One region of the Mycolicibacterium brumae genome, then DNA from elsewhere that is predicted to be linked to it. Evidence: predicted binding sites of a transcription regulator. Region 1 holds the regulator's gene; the other holds the start of a gene.
What was found. Region 1 encodes LexA, which represses DNA repair genes until DNA is damaged. Its sites were predicted from a motif close to CGAACANNTGTTCG; they were not measured.
Positions count from the first base shown of each region.

Region 1 (9,587 bases):
CGCCACGACATGCGTGCCCATCACGGCGCTTTCGGCGATCTTGTCCTTCTTGACGTAGTGGAAGAACATGGGCCGGTCGTCGTCGGTCCCGTCGTCAACGTCTTCGTCGACTTCCGGACGGTCGATCGTCTGAGTCTGCATGGCACCCATTCTGCCTCTGCCCGGACATCTGTGGAACAGTGGAATGCATGAAGCGCGGCGAGGAGCTGGGTTTCGATGACGAGGGTCGGCCGGTGCTGATCACCCGGGCGGCGTTGCCGTACCAGGAGGAGCACCGCGCGCGGGTCCGGAAGTACCTGACGATCATGGCCTTCCGCATCCCGGCGCTGATCGGGGCCGCCATCGCCTACGGAATCTGGCACAACGGTTGGGTGTCCCTGGCGATCATCGCCGTGTCCATCCCGCTGCCTTGGATGGCGGTGCTGATCGCCAACGACCGGCCGCCGCGCCGTGCTGAGGAACCCCGCCGATACGAGAACGCCCCGCGCCAGACGCCGCTGTTCCCCTCCGCGCCGCGTCCGGAACTGGAGCCGCCCATCGCGATCGAGGCGGCCGACCCGGACCGGGATCCGGGTTCCGCGACTCCCTGAGCGAACTTCTTTTCCCATTCTCAGTGCATTCTCAGGGCTGGCGTTTGTTTACGCAGGTCAACGTGTTTGCCGCGAGCGCCTTCCGGGAACTCTGTCGGTGTCCCGCGCGTTGGACGGGTCACAAGGTTCCAGCCACAGGGAGGCCGACATGGCGAATGCCACCACGAAGCGGATCGACGGCGATCTGGATGCCCAGAGTCCGGCCGCAGACCTCGTCCGGGTGTACCTGAACGGGATCGGCAAAACGGCGCTGCTGACCGCCGCCGACGAGGTGGAGTTGGCCAAGAAGATCGAAGCCGGCCTGTACGCCCGCCATCTGCTCGACACCCGCAAGCGACTCGGCGAGGCCCGCAAGCGGGATCTGATGATCGTCGTGCGCGAGGGCGAAGGGGCCCGGCGCCATCTGCTCGAGGCCAACCTGCGCCTGGTGGTGTCGCTGGCCAAGCGCTACACCGGACGCGGAATGCCGCTGCTGGATCTGATCCAGGAAGGCAACCTCGGGTTGATCCGGGCGATGGAGAAGTTCGACTACGCCAAGGGCTTCAAGTTCTCCACCTACGCCACCTGGTGGATCCGCCAGGCCATCACCCGCGGCATGGCCGACCAGAGCCGCACCATCCGGTTGCCCGTCCATCTGGTCGAGCAGGTCAACAAGCTGGCCCGGATCAAGCGGGAGATGCACCAGAGCCTGGGCCGCGAAGCCACCGACGAGGAACTGGCCGAGGAGTCGGGCATCCCGGTCGCCAAGATCGCCGATCTGCTGGAGCACAGCCGCGACCCGGTGAGCCTGGATATGCCGGTGGGCGCCGACGAGGAGGCGCCGCTGGGCGACTTCATCGAGGACTCCGAGGCGATGTCGGCGGAGAACGCGGTGATCGCCGAGTTGCTGCACACCGATATCCGGCACGTGCTGACCACTCTCGATGAGCGGGAGCAGCAGGTGATCCGGTTGCGGTTCGGCCTTGACGACGGTCAGCCCCGCACCCTCGATCAGATCGGCAAGCTCTTCGGGTTGTCTCGCGAGCGGGTCCGTCAGATCGAGCGCGAGGTGATGGTGAAACTGCGTCACGGCGATCGCGCCGACCGGCTGCGCTCCTACGCCAGCTAAGCTAAGCCAACCCGAAACAGCGCGTCCGCCGTGGCTTTCCCGGCGGGCGCGCTGCGCTTTTGGCGACGTGTTAAGCCGCCCGCCGGTCGCTCTGGCAACGTAGACTGTGAAGCGACGAAGGATGGCAATTGAACGACCTGGTCGATACCACCGAAATGTATCTGCGCACGATCTACGACCTCGAGGAAGAGGGCGTGGTGCCGTTGCGCGCCCGAATCGCCGAGCGACTTGACCAAAGCGGTCCGACGGTCAGCCAGACCGTCTCGCGGATGGAGCGCGACGGCCTGCTGCATGTGGCCGGCGACCGGCATCTGGAACTCACCCCCAAGGGTCGCGCGCTGGCGGTTTCGGTGATGCGCAAGCACCGACTCGCCGAGCGGCTGCTGGTCGACATCATCGGCCTGCCGTGGGAGGACGTGCACGCCGAAGCCTGCCGGTGGGAGCACGTGATGAGCGACGAGGTCGAACGCCGCCTGATCACGGTGCTGGACAACCCGACGGTGTCGCCGTTCGGCAACCCGATCCCCGGGCTGGCCGAGCTCGGCGTCGGCGCTCCCCCGGAGTCCACCGACCATCTGGTCCGGCTCACCGAACTGCCCGACGGCCCCCCGGTCGCCGTCGTGGTCCGTCGTCTCACCGAGCACCTGCAGGTCGACGCCGCTCTGATCGGCAAGCTCAAGGACGCCGGCGTAGTGCCGAACGCGCGGGTGAGTGTGCAGCTCAACAACCACGGCGGGGTCACCATCGTGATCCCCGGCCACGAGGACGTCGACCTGCCGCACGATATGGCGCACGCGGTGAAGGTGGAGAAGGTCTAAGCGACTACCCGGTGCTGATGCGGGTAGCCCGCTGCGCAAAGCCTCCGTTCCTCCGGCTTTGCTTGCGACTACCCGGCTTCCCGGTAGCGCGGCTGCCAGTCCGGCAGCGTGACGCCGACCCCGGCGGCCATCCGATAACCCACATCGCCCATCGACCGGATCTTCGACGGCCGGATGCCGCCGCGCAGCGCGGCGTCGAGCATGCCCGCCATCCGGTGTGCGACATCTTCTCGCAGCGCGGCGTCCAGCGCGATCCCGGCCAGCGGCCCGTCGCCGCGGCAGTAGGCGCTGTGCCCCAACAACACCAAGGCCTCCACCCGCCAGCGGGTCGGCAGGATCCGGGCCAGCAGCACCCAGAGGTCCTCGGATTCGGAGGCGCGCGAACTGACCGCCAGCGAGTACAGGATGTCTCGGGCCGCGATGTGGGTCAGCGACTGGCCGACCAGCACCAACTGGGCTTCCTCGGGTTCCTCGCCGCGGCCCAGTTTCTCGGCCGCCGCGATCGCCGCGGTCACCTCCTGGCGGGTGCGGGCCGACGGGTCCAGCGGCCCGCGCCGGGCGGACCGAGCGGCCTGGCGGACCAGCTCGCCGAACCGGGCGCTGCGCTCGTCGACGATGGGCGTCACGATGGCCTCCACCTCGGCGCGGGTTTGGTAGAGCCGGCGGCCGTCGAGCACCGCGGCCATCGCCATCGGGGACGCCGCCGGGTCGGCGACCAGGCCGGTGGAGCCGCAGCCGTCGGCGCAGTGCCAGCGCCGTCCGGCGGCGATGCGGTCCACCACGTGCCCGGCGTAGACCGACATGCCTCGCTCCCGCAGGCGGCGATCCAAATCGTCGTAGATCCGGCGGTGCGTCCTGGCGCGGCCACGGCGCTCGTCGACGATGACCGCGATCACCGAGTCGGCGCCCTCGACAGCCGCGACGTCGACGAGGTCGGGCAGCTTCTCGCAGACCTGGTCATCGAGGTCGACCCGCATGAAGGCGCCGAGGTCCTTGCCCTCGCGGGTGACCAGAACCAGGGAGTTCTCCGGCGTGAAGCCGAGGACGGCGGGTATCGCTGCGATGAGCTGGCCCGGGTTGGTGATCTTGGGGAGGCGAATGTCGTTTCTCATGGCATGACGGTGGCAACCACCGCCGACGGGTGAAGGTCAGGTTTTGCCCCGACCGGGCGAAACTGTGGATGAACAGTGAATCTGTGAATACGTTCGGCGTTCACCTCCGGCGAAACCCGGGCCGGTCCGGAATCCGAACCGCGAGCCGCGACGTTGCACCACGGTGAGACACTGGAAGCGTTAGGAGGCGTGTGCAGATGGACGACGATCGCCCGGACACCTCCGGGATGTACGAGCTGGAGTTCCCCGGACCGCAGCTGCTCGCCGAGGATGGCAGCGGACCGGTGCTGATCCACGCCCTGGAGGGCTTCACCGACGCCGGCCACGCCACGAAGCTGGCCGCCGGGCACCTCAAGGCCGCATTGGATTCCGAGCTGGTGGCGTCCTTCGCCATCGACGAACTGCTGGACTACCGTTCGCGGCGACCGGCGATGACGTTCAAGACCGACCGGTTCACCGACTACGCCGAGCCGGAGCTGAGCCTGTACGCCCTGCGCGACAGCCTGGGCACGCCGTTCCTGCTGCTCACCGGTCTGGAGCCGGATCTGAAGTGGGAGCGTTTCGTGGCCGCGGTGCGGCTGCTGTCCGAACGGCTGGGGGTGCGCCGGACCGTCGGGCTCGGCTCGATCCCGATGGCGGTGCCGCACACCCGCCCGGTCACCCTCACCGCGCACTCCAACAACAAGGACCTGATCGCCGACATCACCCCGTGGGTCGGCGAGGTGCGGGTGCCCGGCAGCGCGGCCGGCCTGCTGGAGTACCGGATGGCCCAGCATGGCCATGAGGTGCTCGGCTACACCGCGCACGTGCCGCACTATCTGTCCCAGAGCGACTACCCGCAGGCCGCGGTGAGTCTGCTGGAACAGGTGTGCAAATCCTGCGGTCTCGCGCTGCCGATGACCGAACTGCTCGAGCGGGCGACGGCGGTCAACGCCTCGATCGCCGAACAGGTCGTGGAAAGCGAAGAGGTCGCTGCGGTGGTGGCCGCGCTCGAGCAACAGTACGATGCGTTCATCGCGGCGCAGGAGAACCGGTCACTGCTGGCTCGGGACGACGATCTGCCCAGCGGTGACGAGCTCGGCGCGGAGTTCGAACGTTTCCTGGCACAGCAGACCGGGGAGTCGTTCGGCGACGATCCCGCCGACGGCGCCGGGGCCAGCTAGCCGCCCCGACAGGGGCCTGCACCGAGGCGGTCCCGATGTCGGAGAACACCACCCACCTGCACGCCGTCCGCGAGCTGGAACCCCGGCTGGAGTTCCGGACCATCCACGGTTACCGCCGGGCCTACCGGATCTGCGGGTCCGGTCCGGTGCTGCTGCTGATCCACGGAATCGGTGACAACTCCTCCACCTGGGGCCCGGTGCAGGCCGAGCTGGCGCGGCACTACACCGTCGTCGCCCCGGACCTGCTCGGGCACGGCAAGTCGGACAAACCGCGCGCCGACTACTCGGTGGCGGCCTACGCCAACGGGATGCGGGATCTGCTCGGGGTGCTCGACATCGACCGGGTCACCGTGATCGGGCATTCGCTCGGGGGCGGTGTGGCCATGCAGTTCGTCTACCAGTTCCCGCAGTTCGTGGAGCGGCTCATCCTCGTCGGCGCGGGCGGGGTCACCCACGATGTCAACATCGCGTTGCGCGCGGCGTCGCTGCCGATCGGCGCGGGCATGCTGACAATGCTGCGGGTGCCCGGCGTGGTGCCCGCGCTGCACGCCGTCGGCGCGCTGGCCGGTCCGCTGCTCGGTCACACCGGGTTGGGCCGAGACCTGCCCGACACGTTGCGCATCCTCAGCGACCTGCCCGAGCCGCGGGCGTCCTCGGCGTTCACCCGCACCTTGCGCGCGGTGGTCGACTGGCGCGGCCAGGTGGTGACCATGCTGGACCGCTGTTATCTCACCGAATCCATTCCGGTGCAGTTGATCTGGGGCCGACAGGATTCGGTCATCCCGGTCTCGCACGCCCGGATGGCGCACGCGGCGATGCCCGGATCGCGGCTGGAGATCTTCTCCCGCTCCGGGCATTTCCCATTTCACGACGACCCCGCCCGGTTCATCGCGGTGGTGCGCAGCTTCATCGAGGAGACCGAACCGTCGGTCTACGACCAGCAGCAACTGCGCCAATTGTTGCGCGCCGGCGCCGATTCCGACGATCTGACCGGTTCCGCGGCCACCCGGGCCGCGGTGCTCGACGCGCTCGACCACGAGCAACGCAGCGCCACCTGACACCCGAGCGTTTCCGCGTACGCTGGAGGAATGAGCATCGATGTCACGGTGCTTCGGGTCTTCACCGATGCCACCGGCAATTACGGAAACCCACTGGGGGTGGTCGACGCCGCCGCCGTCGCCCCGGATGACCGCCAGCGGCTGGCCACCGAACTCGGTTACAGCGAAACCATTTTCGTGGATCTGCCCGAGCCCGGATCGGCCAACGCGCACGCGCAGATCTTCACCCCCGCCGCCGAGATCGAGTTCGCCGGCCATCCCACCGTCGGCTTGGCCTGGCAATTGCGCGAATGGGGCCGCCCGGTGCGGACGCTGCGCGTCCCCGCCGGTCTGGTGCAGATCGACTACCAGGCTGGCGCCGACGGCTCGATGACCTCGGTGACCGCGCGCGCGGACTGGGCGCCGGAGTTCGCGATATACGACCTGGCCGATGAACAGGATGTGCTCGACGCCGACCCGGCCGAGTATTCCGACGACATCGCGCACTACCTGTGGGCCTGGACCGACAAGGAGTCCGGCGCGCTACGGTCACGGGCGTTCGTCGGCTCGCTCGGCGTGCCCGAGGACGAGGCGACTGGCGCGGCGGCGGTCCGGATGACGGAGTACCTCAGCCGGGACCTGTCGATCACGCAGGGCAAGGGTTCTCAGATCCACACGGTGTGGAGTCCGGACGGGTGGGTGCAGGTCGCCGGGCGCGTCGTGCCCGACGGCCACCGCACGGTGGGCTAGGAACCCACCTCGGACGTGCGCTGCGCCCGGCGGCGGCGCATATCCTCGATCTCGCGCTCGAAGTCCGCGGCCGAGTCGAAGGACCGGTACACCGAGGCGAACCGGAGGTAGGCGACCTCGTCGAGTTCGCGCAGCGGGCCCAGGATGGCCAGGCCGACCTCGTGGCTGGGCACTTCCGGGGTGCCGGCGGCCCGCACGGTGTCCTCGACGCTCTGGGCCAGCACATTCAGCGCGTCGTCGTCGACGTCACGGCCCTGGCAGGCCCGTCGCACGCCCTTGATGACCTTCTCCCGGCTGAACGGCTCGGTGACGCCGCTGCGTTTGACGACGGCCAGCACGGCGGTCTCGACGGTGGTGAAACGGCGGCCGCATTCCGGGCAGGAGCGGCGGCGGCGGATGGCCTGGCCCTCATCGGTTTCCCGGGAGTCCACCACGCGGGAGTCGGGATGCCTGCAAAACGGGCAGTGCACGTCCGCTCCTTCCCGGCGCGGGAGCAACACCGGCGCCGCAAGGAAGCCTACAGGCGCGGGCGCCGGAGCGCGGGAGGCGAACATCCCCGCGTCCTCAGGCGATCGGCGCGATCAGGGTCTGCCCGGCGCGCACATCCACGCCGTCGAGCTTGTTCAGGTCGCGGATCCGGGCGACGACCTGATCCGACGGGGTGGCGGGGGCGACCCGGGCGGCCAGCTGGTTCAGCGACTCCCCCGGTTTGACCTGGACGACGGCCAGCGTCTCGGACGCGGCGGCCGCGGTCTCCGGCAGGTTCGCCGCGGCCCCGAACTGGGCGACCAGTCCCAGCCACACCGTGATCAGTCCGGCCAGCACGGCCAGGCCGACGGTGGCGGCCGGGCTGACCGCGCGCCGGCGGCGGTGCGGCGCCCTCGACACCCGCACGGCGGTGTTCGGGTACCGCAGGCCGGCGGTGCGCGGGCGACGAGTGACCGGCGAGGGCGCGATCCGCAGCGGGCGAGCCGCCCGTCGGGCCGGGTAGTCGGCGTGCGCACGGTCGCGCCGGGTGGTTTCGGTGGTGAGCAGTACGGTCATGTCCGGGCCCTTTCGAAGAAGTCGTGAGGTTCGATGTAGGTGTTGTTCGATCTGTTGTTCGAATTATATTCGGACAACTGTTCGATGCCTAGCGGGTTTTCGAACGTGTAATCGAACTGTGTCCGAATGTCTGAGCGACTTCACACCCAAGCAGACGCCACCGACACACGTCGAACAGATGTTTGAGAAAAGGCCCTACGGGGACTACATTCGACACTATGGGCGACAGCAGCGACACCCCCAACGCCGACCACGACGTGAAGCTCACCGAACGTCAGCGGACCATTCTCAATGTGATCCGGGAGTCGGTGGCCAGTCGCGGCTACCCACCGAGCATCCGTGAGATCGGCGACGCCGTCGGCCTGACCTCCACCTCGTCGGTGGCCCACCAGTTGCGCGCGTTGGAGCGCAAGGGCTATCTGCAGCGCGACGCCAACCGGCCGCGCGCGGTGAACGTCCGTGGCTCAAACGACGCGCTGGCCCCGGCCACCGAGGTCGCCGGCTCCGACGCGCTGCCCGAGCCCACCTATGTGCCGGTGTTGGGCCGGATCGCCGCCGGCGGCCCGATCCTCGCCGAGGAAGCCGTCGAGGATGTCTTTCCGCTGCCGCGCGAGCTGGTCGGCGAAGGCTCGCTGTTCCTGCTGAAGGTGGTCGGCGAGTCGATGGTCGACGCGGCCATCTGCGACGGGGACTGGGTGGTCATCCGCCAGCAGAACGTGGCCGACAACGGTGACATCGTCGCGGCCATGCTCGACGGCGAGGCCACCGTGAAGACGTTCAAGCGCACCGCCGGCCAGGTCTGGCTGATGCCGCACAATCCCGCGTTCGATCCCATTCCGGGCAACGACGCCGTCATCCTCGGCAAGGTCGTCACCGTCATCCGACGAGTGTGAGGCAGCTCGACCAGCCACTCCGGTGGCCCCGAAAGAGCCGGGCCACCGTCATCCGACGAGTGTGAGGCAGCTCGACCAGCCACTCCGGTGGCCCCGAAAGAGCCGGGCCACCGTCATCCGACGGGTGTGAGGCAGCTCAGTCAGTCGGCGCGGTGGAAGCCGTTGGCCTGGGCGTGGCCCTCGTCGGCGAACCAGATGTCGGCCACCGTCTCCTCGTAGCCGGCGCCGCCGGGAACGTAGTAGTTGCCCGAGCGCATGCACGCCTTGATGCTGAATCCCTCGGGCGCCTGGTGGGGATCCTCCAGTGGCAGGTGAATCGCCGGGTAAGCGGAGGGTTCCTGCGCGGTTTCGATGACCGGTTCCGGCTCCGGCTCACGTACGGGTTCGGGCTCAGGCTCAGGCTCCCACTGCTGCTGTTCGGGCTCGGGTTCCCAACGGCGCTCGGAAGACGTCGCGCGATCCTCGAACGCGCCGTATTTGGCGCCCCAGTCCGGCAGCGGCGGCAACGACGAGTCGATCCGGGCATGCCGGCCCGACGGGGTCTCATCGGCCAGCGGCTCGGCGGGGGCCTCCGCTTCGACATCCAGGCCGCTGAAGTCGAACCGGGTGGGCGCGGTGTCGATCCGATCCTCGTCCTCGTCGAACTCGCCTTCGACGTAGTCGCCTTCGACGTAGTCGTCTTCGGTGTGCTCGCCTTCGGCGATCTCCGCCTCGGCGCGGTCGGCCGCAACGAAATCGTCTGAGGCGTAGTCATCCTCGGCCGCGGCTTCGGCATGGTCATCGTCGGCGGGAGGGTGGGTGAACAGCTCATCGTGGATGACCACCTGGGTGGTCTCCGCGCGGTCGTCGCCGATCCACTCGGTGCGTTCCTCGGTGTAACCCGGGCCGCTGTCGTACTCGGAGAAGAAGCGGTCCGCGGCGCCGGCGGAACCTCCGCCGCTGTAGCGCGGGGCGTCCTCGTCGTAGCGCGGGGCGTCCTCGTCGTAGCGCGGGGCGTCCTCGTCGTAGCGGGGGGCGTCCTCGTCGTAGCGGGGAGCGTCATCTGCGTAGCGCGCGGCGTCGCCTTCGTAGC
Region 1 is NZ_CP104302.1:2,400,552-2,410,138, forward strand. It holds gene L2Z93_RS11615 (DUF3039 domain-containing protein) at 1-141, opposite strand, end outside; gene L2Z93_RS11620 (DUF3099 domain-containing protein) at 189-590, shown strand; gene L2Z93_RS11625 (sigma-70 family RNA polymerase sigma factor) at 700-1,698, shown strand; gene L2Z93_RS11630 (iron-dependent transcriptional repressor DtxR) at 1,827-2,516, shown strand; gene L2Z93_RS11635 (DUF4192 domain-containing protein) at 2,585-3,628, opposite strand; gene L2Z93_RS11640 (proteasome assembly chaperone family protein) at 3,826-4,791, shown strand; gene L2Z93_RS11645 (alpha/beta fold hydrolase) at 4,827-5,849, shown strand; gene L2Z93_RS11650 (PhzF family protein) at 5,880-6,578, shown strand; gene nrdR (transcriptional regulator NrdR) at 6,575-7,048, opposite strand; gene L2Z93_RS11660 (LysM peptidoglycan-binding domain-containing protein) at 7,143-7,622, opposite strand; gene lexA (transcriptional repressor LexA) at 7,841-8,515, shown strand; gene L2Z93_RS11670 (LGFP repeat-containing protein) at 8,656-9,587, opposite strand, start outside.

Region 2 (9,587 bases), 790 kb from region 1:
CCGCCATGCCCTGCCGGGTCGGCTCGCTGATCTGCACCGGGTCGATCGGCACGCCCGCGGCGACCAGCAACCGGCGCACGATATCGCCGGACGCGCCGCCGCACGGGAAGATCGCGCGCACCGGCGTCCCGAGCACATGCGCGACCTTGGCGACGTTCACCCCACCGCCGCCGGCGTCACGGCGGGTGCTGTGCAGCCGCAGCTTGTGATTCGGCCGAACCTCGTCCACGTCGGCGGTGATGTCGAGCGCCGGATTCATCGTCAGCGTGACCAGCATCCGCCGATCATGGCATGGCCGCCGCGGGACATTCCGCGGTGACCGCGCCGCGGAGCAGGGCAGTGCCCTCGGGGGACAGCGGCGACCCAATTGCGCGGATTGTCATGCTCAAAGCGCGAATCGGGGTGAGACTGTTTCCCATGGCTCCGCCGTCGGGATGACACACGTGAGGAATGCGCACGTCTGGCCCGCCCCTTGATCGGCCTCACGGCCTTATCGATTCCATCTATTGATTGAGGAGATTTCTGGTGTCCTTCCATCCGCTCGACCCGCTCTCGGCCGACGAGTTCACCGCTGTGGCGGATTTGCTCCGGTCCGCCCACCAGGTGGAGTCCCCGGGGTGGCGATACACCTCAATTGAGCTGGTGGAGCCGTCGAAGGATGAGGTCGCGGCGTTCGACGCCGACGGCGTGGTCCCCGAGCGCACGGTGGTGGCCACGGTGCTGGACCGGGCCGCCAACGCCACCTATCAGGGGCGGGTGTCGCTGACCAGCGGTGAAGTGCTGTCCTGGACGCACATCCCGGGCGTGCAGCCCAACTTCACCGTCGACGAGTGGCTGGAAGCCGACGAGATGCTGCGGGCGCACCCCGACGTCATCGCGGCGCTGGCCAAGCGCGGGGTCACCGACATGAGCCTGGTGTTCATGGACGCCTGGACCTACGGCAAGGCGGTGATGCCCGAGCAGTACCGGGACCGCCGACTGGGCTGGGTGGACGCCTGGGTCAAGGCCGCGCCGGGCGCCAACGGCTACGCCGGGCCGGTCAACGGTTTCCACCCGATCATCGACATGAACACCATGGAGCTGCTGGAGATCCAGGAGACTTTCTCCGTCGATCGGCCCGAGGTGATGGGCGAGTATGTGCCCCAGCATGTTCCGGAGCGCATTCGCAACGCCTCCACCCGCGGGAAGCTCGAGCCGCTGGAGATCACCCAGCCCGACGGCCCGTCGTTCACCCTGGACGGCAACCTGCTGCAGTGGCAGAACTGGTCGCTGCGGGTCGGATTCAACTGGCGCGAGGGCATGACCCTGCACGCCATCACCTACAACGACAACGGCAATGTGCGCTCGATCGCCAATCGGCTGAGCTTCGCCGAGATGATGGTGCCCTACCGGGATCACTGCGTCGACCACTACCGGCGCACCGCGTTCGACATCGGCGAGTGGGGCCTGGGCTTCATGACCACCTCGCTGGAACTCGGCTGTGACTGCCTGGGCGAGATCCGGTACCTGGACGCCGCCCTGCACAACAGCAAGGGCGAGCCGTACACCATCAAGAACGCCGTCTGCATTCACGAGGAAGACAACGCCGTGCTGTGGAAGCACGTCGACCACCACGACGGCGCCGAGGTCCGCCGGATGCGGCGGCTGACGGTCAGCTTCCACGTCACCGTCGCTAATTACGAGTACCTCACCTACTGGCGCTTCTACCAGGACGGCAACATCGAATGCGAGGTGCGCGCCACCGGCATCATGGTGGTCAGCCACTTCCCGGAGGGCCAGGCCCACCCGTCGGGCACCCTGGTGGACCAGCGCACCTACGCCCCCTACCACCAGCATTTCCTGGTCGCCCGAATGGACCTGGACGTCGACGGAACCGAGAACACCGTCTACGCCAGCGAGACCGAGATCCTGCCGACCGGCCCGGACAACCCGTACGGGCTGTCGCTGCGGCAGCGAAACACCGCGCTGCGCACCGAATCCGAAGGCAAGCAGGACATGAACTTCGCGACCCAGCGGGCCTGGAAGGTGGTCAACGACAACAAGACCAACGGGCTGGGCACGAACCCGGCCTACAAGTTGGTGCCGGGCGGGGCGTTCCCGGCGATGTTCGACCCGGAGTCGCCGATCCTGGCCCGCTGCCGCGCCATCGAGCACACCCTGTGGGTCACCCCCAACCGGCCCGACGAGCGTTGGCCGGCAGGCGAATTCGTCACCCAGAGCGCCCAGGACACCGGGCTGGCGGAGTGGACGAAGGCGAACCGAAATATCGAGAACACCGACGTCGTGCTCTGGTACGTGTTCGGCATCCACCACATCACCCGACCGGAGGATTGGCCCATCATGCCCGTGGACACCGTGAGCTTCTGGCTCAAGCCGGTCGGGTTCTTCGACCGCAACCCCTCGCTGGACGTCGCGCCGACGCCGAAGACCGGCGGCGCCTGCTGCCACGGGGAGTCCTGATGCGGATCCTGGTCGCGTACCTGGACACCCCCGGCGGCGCCGACGCGCTGATGCTCGGCCAGCGACTGGCCCGCAGCTTCGGCGGGGTGGTCGACGTGACGATGGTGATGCGCCCCGAATCGCCGACGTCGGTGGCGCTGACCCCCGGCGACTACAACGAGGTGCTGGCCGAGCAGTTCCGGGCCTGGCTGGAGCAGGCGCAGGCCGCCGTCGATCCGGATCTGTTGGGCGAGAGCAGATTACGGGTCGGGGAGTCGGTCGTCGAGGAGCTCATCGCCGACGCCACCGAGAACGACGCGGAGATGATCGTGGTGGGCGGCACCGGCGGTGGGCTGCTGCCCGGCCACACCCTGGGCACCGTCGTCAACGAACTGGTGCACACCGCGCCGCTTCCGGTGGCGCTCACCCCGCGCGGCCTGCGGGACTCGGAGGTCGCCCGCGTCGATGAGATCACCTGCGCGATCGGCAGGCGCCCGGGCGCCACCCGATTGCTGGAAACCGCGGTGCGCTACACCGAGGCCGGCGCGGTTCCGCTGCGGTTGCTGTCGTTGGTCGCGCTGGACCCGGAGGGGCATCGCGGGGAGCGCGCCGCCGAACTGCGGGACGCGGCCCGCGCGCACGCCCAGAACACCCTGGAGGCGGCGCGCGCGGCGCTGCCGGAGGGGTACGCGGTCACCGCCGAGGTCGGCGAGGGCGGCACCGTCGAGGAGGCCACCGCGGAATTGTCCTGGCATGACGGGCAATTGCTGATGGTCGGCTCCAGTCGGCTGGCCCAGCCGCGGCGGTTGTTCCTCGGGTCGACGGCAGCCAAGATGCTGCGGGTGCTCGAGGTGCCGGTCGTGGTGGTGCCGAGCCCGGGAGCCGACGATGAATGAGAAGGCCGACCTCGACGCCCTGCATCGCATCGAGGAGGAGGCCGGCGTCCACTCCAAGGGTCTGGCGGCCGGCAAGGTCGGCACCTTCACCGGCGCCATCCTGGGCATCTCCACGGTCGCCCCCGGATACACGCTGACGGCCAGCATCGGCCTGATCGTCGCCGCGGTCAGCCTGAAGATGCCGGCGATCATGATCGCCGGCTTCATCCCGATGTTCCTCACCGCCTACGCCTACCGCGAGCTGAACTCCCGGGTGCCGGACTGCGGCGCGTCGTTCACCTGGTCCACCAAGGCTTTTGGGCCCTACGTCGGCTGGATGTGCGGCTGGGGCATGGTGATCGCCACCGTGATCGTGCTGTCGAACCTGGCCGCGATCGCGATGGAGTTCCTGTTCTTGCTGCTGGCCAGGGTGTTCAACAACCCGTCCATCGGAGAACTGCCGGACAACCGGCTGATCAATATCGTCGCGACGGTGCTGCTGCTGGCGGTGGCCACCTGGGTGGCCGGCCGCGGCATCACCACCAGCCAGAAGGTGCAGTACGTGCTGGTCGCCTTCCAGATGGTGGTGCTGGTCGGGTTCGCGGTGATCGCCATCTCCAAGGCGGTCGACGGCACCGCGCCGGCCAGCCTGTCCTTCGACATCGACTGGTTCAACCCGTTCACCGGTCTGGCGTTGAGCGCGTTTGTCGTCGGCCTGACCGGCTCCATCTTCGCGTTCTGGGGCTGGGACACCACCTTGACCCTGGGCGAGGAGTCCAAGGATCCGACCCGCACCCCGGGCCGGGCCGGTTTGTTGTGCGTGCTGTCGATCCTGGCGACCTACCTGCTGGTGGCCGTCGCGGTGATGATGTTCGCCGGCGTCGGGGACACCGGGCTGGGGCTGGGCAACCCGGAGAACACCGAGAACGTGTTCGCGGTGCTGGCCGACCCGGTGCTCGGGCACGCGTTCGGCCCGCTGCTACTGCTGGCGATCTTCGTCTCGGCGATCGCCAGCCTGCAGACCACCTTCCTGCCCGCGGCCCGCACCATCCTGGCGATGGGGGCCTACGGGGCGTTCCCGAAGAAGCTCGCCGAGATCCACCCGCGGTTCCTGTCGCCTTGGTTCGCCACCGTCGTCGCCGGCGTGGTCACCTCGGTGTTCTACTCGGTCACCGCGCTGCTGTCCGAGCAGTTCCTGTGGGACACCATCGCGGCGCTGGGCATCATGATCTGCTGGTACTACGGCATCACCGCGTTCGCCTGCGTCTGGTACTTCCGTCGGCAGTGCTTCACCAGCGCGCGCAACTTCATCTATCAGTTCCTGTGCCCGGTGCTCGGCGGTGTGATGCTGGCGGCGGTGTTCGTCATCGCGATCCGGGAGAGCATGAACCCGGAGAACGGCAGCGGCGCGGCGATCGGCGGCATCGGCCTGGTGTTCTTCCTGGGCTTCGGCACGCTGCTGATCGGGGTGGTGCTGATGTTCTACTGGCGCACCAAGAACCCGGGCTTCTTCCGCGGCGAGACGCTGCCGAAGGACGTCGCCCCGGCGCCGCACACCTAGGAGACTGGCGCCTGCGCCGACAGTTCGGCCAGCGCCGACTCGATGCCGTCGACCATGACCTTCATGTCCGGGGTCGAGTCGTAGTCGGCGGTGATGCCGAAGCTCAGCCGATCCACGTAGGACAGCATCGCCACGCCGACCCGCAGCCGCAGCGCCAACGGCGGGATCGGCCACACCTCGAGCACCGGCCGGCCGAGGATGCGGGCCGGCTCGCTGACCCCGGGCACGTTGGTGGCCAGTCCGCAGACATTGCGCTGCGGCAGCAGGCTGGCCGCGCGGACCGCCCAGGCGGTCAGCGCGAACGGCGCCAGCCGGTTGGCCATCCCGACGATGCCTGCCCCGGCCTGGCGCTGCCCGCTGGACTTGGACCGGCGCATCCGCAGCCGCAGCGTCCTGAGTTGCTCGACGGGTGTGGCCTGGTCGACGGGCAGCAGCGGAAGCATCAGCGACACCCGGTTGTCCGGGGTGTGCAGCGCGGTGGTGTCGCGCACCGACACCGGGATCAGCGTGCGCAGCGAGTCTCGGCGGGGCGTTTCGCCGCGGTGCAGCAGCACCTGCCGGTAGCCGTTGGTGACCGCGGCCAGCGCGACGTCGTTGAAACTGGCGTCGAAGGCTTTGGCGATCGCCTTGATCTCGGTGATCGACGCGCGTCCGACGCCGTACCGGCGCAGCGCCCCGACCGGGCCGTTGAGAGTGGATTCCGGGGCCGGGCGCAAGATCCCGGTGACGATCTCGGCGGTCCCGCGCGCCGACTGGACGGCCAGGTGCGCCGCGCCGGCGGCCAGATCCAGCGCCGCCTTGCCCCAGTCCAACGGGTTGAGGCCGATCCCGGGCGCGGCGTGGTCGTGGTCGTGGTCATGCTGGTGCTGGCCGCCGGCGGTCAGATGGCCGGCGAACGACGTGGCGTTGCCGCCGTCGTTGAAACCGGCCATCATCGCCGCCGCGGACACCCCGTCGGCCAGGCAGTGGTGCACCTTGGTCAGCAGCGCCCAGCGGCCGCCGGCCAGGCCTTCGATCACCCAGCATTCCCACAGCGGGTAGTCCCGGTCCAGGCGGCGCTCCATGATCTCGGCGATCAACGCGCACAGCTCGCCGTCGTCGCCGGGAGAGGGCAGCGCGGCGCGGCGCAGATGCCTGCCCATGTCCAGCTCGGGCGCGTCGACCCATTCCGGCGCCTCGATGTCGAGGGTGTGGGTGCGCACCACCTGGCGCAGCCGCGGCGCGCTCACCAGCCGCTCGGCGATGGTGGCGGCCAGCTCGTCGAAATCCGGCAGCGGGCCGTCCAGGATGGTCACGCTGCCGATGGCCAGGCTGACGTTCGGGTCGGTGTCCTCGAGTTGGAGGAACCCGGCGTCGAGGACGGAAAGCTGTTCCACTGTTCGACTATGGCCCGCGCCGGCGGGCGCTCACCAGGGTAGGAAGGCGCCTGTGCGCGGGACTTCAGGCACCGGTGACGGTGTGGTCCAGGGTGGCCAGTGACTCATCCAGGTAGGACGGGGCGAACGGCGGAACACCGACCATGATCTCGCGGAACGACGGCGGGATCTTGGACCAGTCGTAGGTCATGGTGACTCGGGTGCCGCCCTCGACGGGCTCCAGGTCGTAGCGCCACCAGTGGCCGACGGGGGCGAACTCGGCGCCTTCTTTGTGGAGCCCGGGCTCCCAGGCGATGGTCCGGTCCTGCTCGAACGCGGTCACCAGGTTCTTCATCACGTAGTCGCCGCCGAACGGCTCCAAATACATGTTGACGGTGAAGATCTCGCCGACGCCGGTGATCGGCTCTCGGCGGGCGTGGCGGCGATGGTTCGGATCGCGGAGAGCTGCTCGGCGGTCACCGCACCATTGTTGTGCCCGGGGACCTCGGGCGCCACCGTCGGGTGGGTTCAGCTGGTGGCGGCGCGTTCCAGCGCGGCCAGCGACTTCTCCAGATAGGACTGTGGGAACGGCGGCCACTGCGGGACGTTGGCGCGGGCCTCCGGGGTGGCCTCGGACCAGTCGTAGGTCAGGGTGACCTCGGTTTCGCCGTCGCCCGGGGTCAGGTCGTAACGCCACTGCCAGCCGCCCGGGGTGGCGGTCCCGTCGGGCCCCACCATGCCGGGGCGCCAGGCGATCGCCCGGTCCGGCTCGAAGACGCTCACCAGGTTCTCCATCACGTACGCGCCGCCGATCTGCTGCAGGTACATGTTCATGTTGAAGGTCTGCCCGACGGCGGTGATCGGCTCGGCGTCGACGGCTTCGCGGACCCAGTCACTGGGTTCGGTGTCGTGGTGGCGCGCCGGATCGGCCAGGATCGCGAAGATGTCGGCGGCGGGGGCGGGGATGTTTCGGGTTGCGGAGATCTGTTCGGGGGACATCACCCCAATTCTTGCCACGTTTTGCCGCGGGTTGCCAGGGGGTGGGTTGCCGGGCGCGGCTTTGCGGCCGTTCTTTGGCGTGTCGAGTGAGGGGCGGGGAGGCGTTTGGCGAGGTGGTCTATCGAGTGAGGCGTGATGGCGGCTTGTGAGAACTGGTGGCGGGGTCGCTCATCGAGTGAGGCGTCAGGTAGGCGTTTGAGAACTGAGGTAGCTCGGTGAGACGTGAGGGCGGCGATCTGCGTTGAGTGAGAAATACGGGTGGGGGTTACTCGAACGACGTGTCCCTAGATTCTCACTCGATGACCGGCCCCGCCGTCACGTCTCACTGGCATCCCTGGCGTCTCACTGGCGTCCGTGGTTCCTCGCTCGATGAGGGCCGCCGCCCTCACGTCTCACTGACGTACCTGGTTCCTCACTCGATGACCGGGCCCGCCGCCGGTCTCACTGGCGTCCATGAGCCTTCACTCGAGCCGCGCCCCACCCCTGAGCGCTCGAGATCCGGGCCACACATCCTCATCAACTAGAACATTTGTTCGATAAACTGTTCGGATGGGATGGCACAACGGGCCGCCGACCTGGGCGGAGATGCGCCGGGTGCTCGACGGGAAGCCCCCCGAGGTCCGGCGCGCGGGGCTGCCGCTGACCTCGGCCGCCCGGCCCGAACCCCAACCCCGCGCTCCGCGAGCCGGCCGGGTTCCGTACGCCGAACTGCACGCGCACTCGGCCTACAGCTTCCTGGACGGGGCCAGCTCGCCGGAGGAACTGGCGGCCGAGGCGGCCCGGCTGGGACTGCGGGCGCTGGCGCTGACCGACCACGACGGCCTGTACGGGGTGGTCCGGCTGGCCGAGGCCGCCCGCGAGGTGGGACTGCCGACGGTGTTCGGGGCCGAACTGTCGCTGGACCCCGGGCCGTCCGAGCGCACCGACGCCCCCGACCCGCCGGGTCCGCATCTGCTGGTGCTGACCCGCGACCCGGAGGGCTACCGGCGGCTGTCCCGGCAGATTTCCGCCGCGCACCTGTCCGGTGGGTCCAAGGGCAAGCCGCGCTATGACTTCGACACCCTGACCGAGGTGGCCGGCGGGCATTGGCACATCCTCACCGGCTGCCGCAAGGGACACGTCCGCGCGGCGCTGGCAGCCGGCGGCCCGGACGCCGCGGCCGCCGCGCTGGCCGATCTGGTCGACCGGTTCGGCGCGGCGCGGGTCAGCGTCGAGTTGACCCATCGCGGTCAGCCTCGCGACGACGAGGACAACGCCGCGCTGGCCGCGCTCGCCCCGAGGTTCGGGGTCGGGGTCATCGCGGCCACCGGAGCGCATTTCGCCACCCCGGACCGGGGACGGCTGGCCGCGGCCATGGGCGCCATCCGGGCCCGCGAGTCCCTGGAGTCCGCCGCCGGCTGGCTGGCCCCGCTCGGCGGCGCGCACCTGCGCTCCGGCGATGAGATGGCCGCCCTGTTCGGGACCGAAATCGTCACCGCCGCCGCGGAACTGGGGGAGCAGTGCGCCTTCGGGCTGGCGCTGATCGCGCCGCGGCTGCCGCCGTTCGAGGTTCCCGCTGGCCACACCGAGGACAGCTGGCTGCGCCGACTGGTCGACGAGGGCGCGGCCCGCCGTTACGGGCCGCGGGCATCCGCCCCGCAGCCCTACGCCCAGATCGATCGGGAACTCGACATCATCGCCGCCCTCGGTTTCCCCGGCTACTTCCTGGTGGTGCACGACATCGTCGCGTTCTGCGGCGAGCGCGACATCATGTGCCAGGGTCGGGGCTCGGCGGCCAACTCCGCGGTCTGCTACGCGCTCGGGGTCACCGCGGTCGACCCGATCCGCAACGAGTTGCTGTTCGAACGGTTCCTGTCCCCGGCCCGCGACGGACCGCCGGACATCGACATCGACATCGAATCCGACCGTCGCGAAGAGGTCATCCAGTACGTCTACTCGCGCTACGGCCGAGACCACGCCGCGCAGGTCGCCAACGTCATCACCTACCGCGGGCGCAGCGCGGTGCGGGACATGGCCCGCGCGCTGGGGTTCTCCCAAGGGCAACAGGACGCCTGGAGCAAGCAGGTCAGCCGCTGGGGCGGCGAGGCCAAAGACACCGAGGGCATCCCGGATCAGGTGCTGGAGCTGGCCGGCCAACTCCGGGGACTGCCGAGGCATCTGGGCATCCACTCCGGCGGCATGGTGATCTGTGACCGGCCCATCGCCGACGTCTGCCCGGTGGAATGGGCCCGGATGGAGAACCGCAGCGTGCTGCAGTGGGACAAAGACGACTGCGCGGCCATCGGATTGGTGAAGTTCGATCTGCTCGGCCTGGGCATGCTCTCGGCGCTGCACTACGCCAAGGACCTGGTCGCCGAA
Region 2 is NZ_CP104302.1:3,187,725-3,197,311, reverse strand. It holds gene L2Z93_RS15480 (1-phosphofructokinase family hexose kinase) at 1-277, opposite strand, end outside; gene L2Z93_RS15475 (primary-amine oxidase) at 523-2,460, shown strand; gene L2Z93_RS15470 (universal stress protein) at 2,460-3,335, shown strand; gene L2Z93_RS15465 (APC family permease) at 3,328-4,875, shown strand; gene L2Z93_RS15460 (wax ester/triacylglycerol synthase family O-acyltransferase) at 4,872-6,251, opposite strand; gene L2Z93_RS15455 (SRPBCC family protein) at 6,316-6,618, opposite strand; gene L2Z93_RS15450 (SRPBCC family protein) at 6,759-7,229, opposite strand; gene L2Z93_RS15445 (error-prone DNA polymerase) at 7,779-9,587, shown strand, end outside.
Region 2: L2Z93_RS15445 (error-prone DNA polymerase) is a predicted target of LexA. The motif match lies at 7,752-7,765, and genes of this name have one in related genera.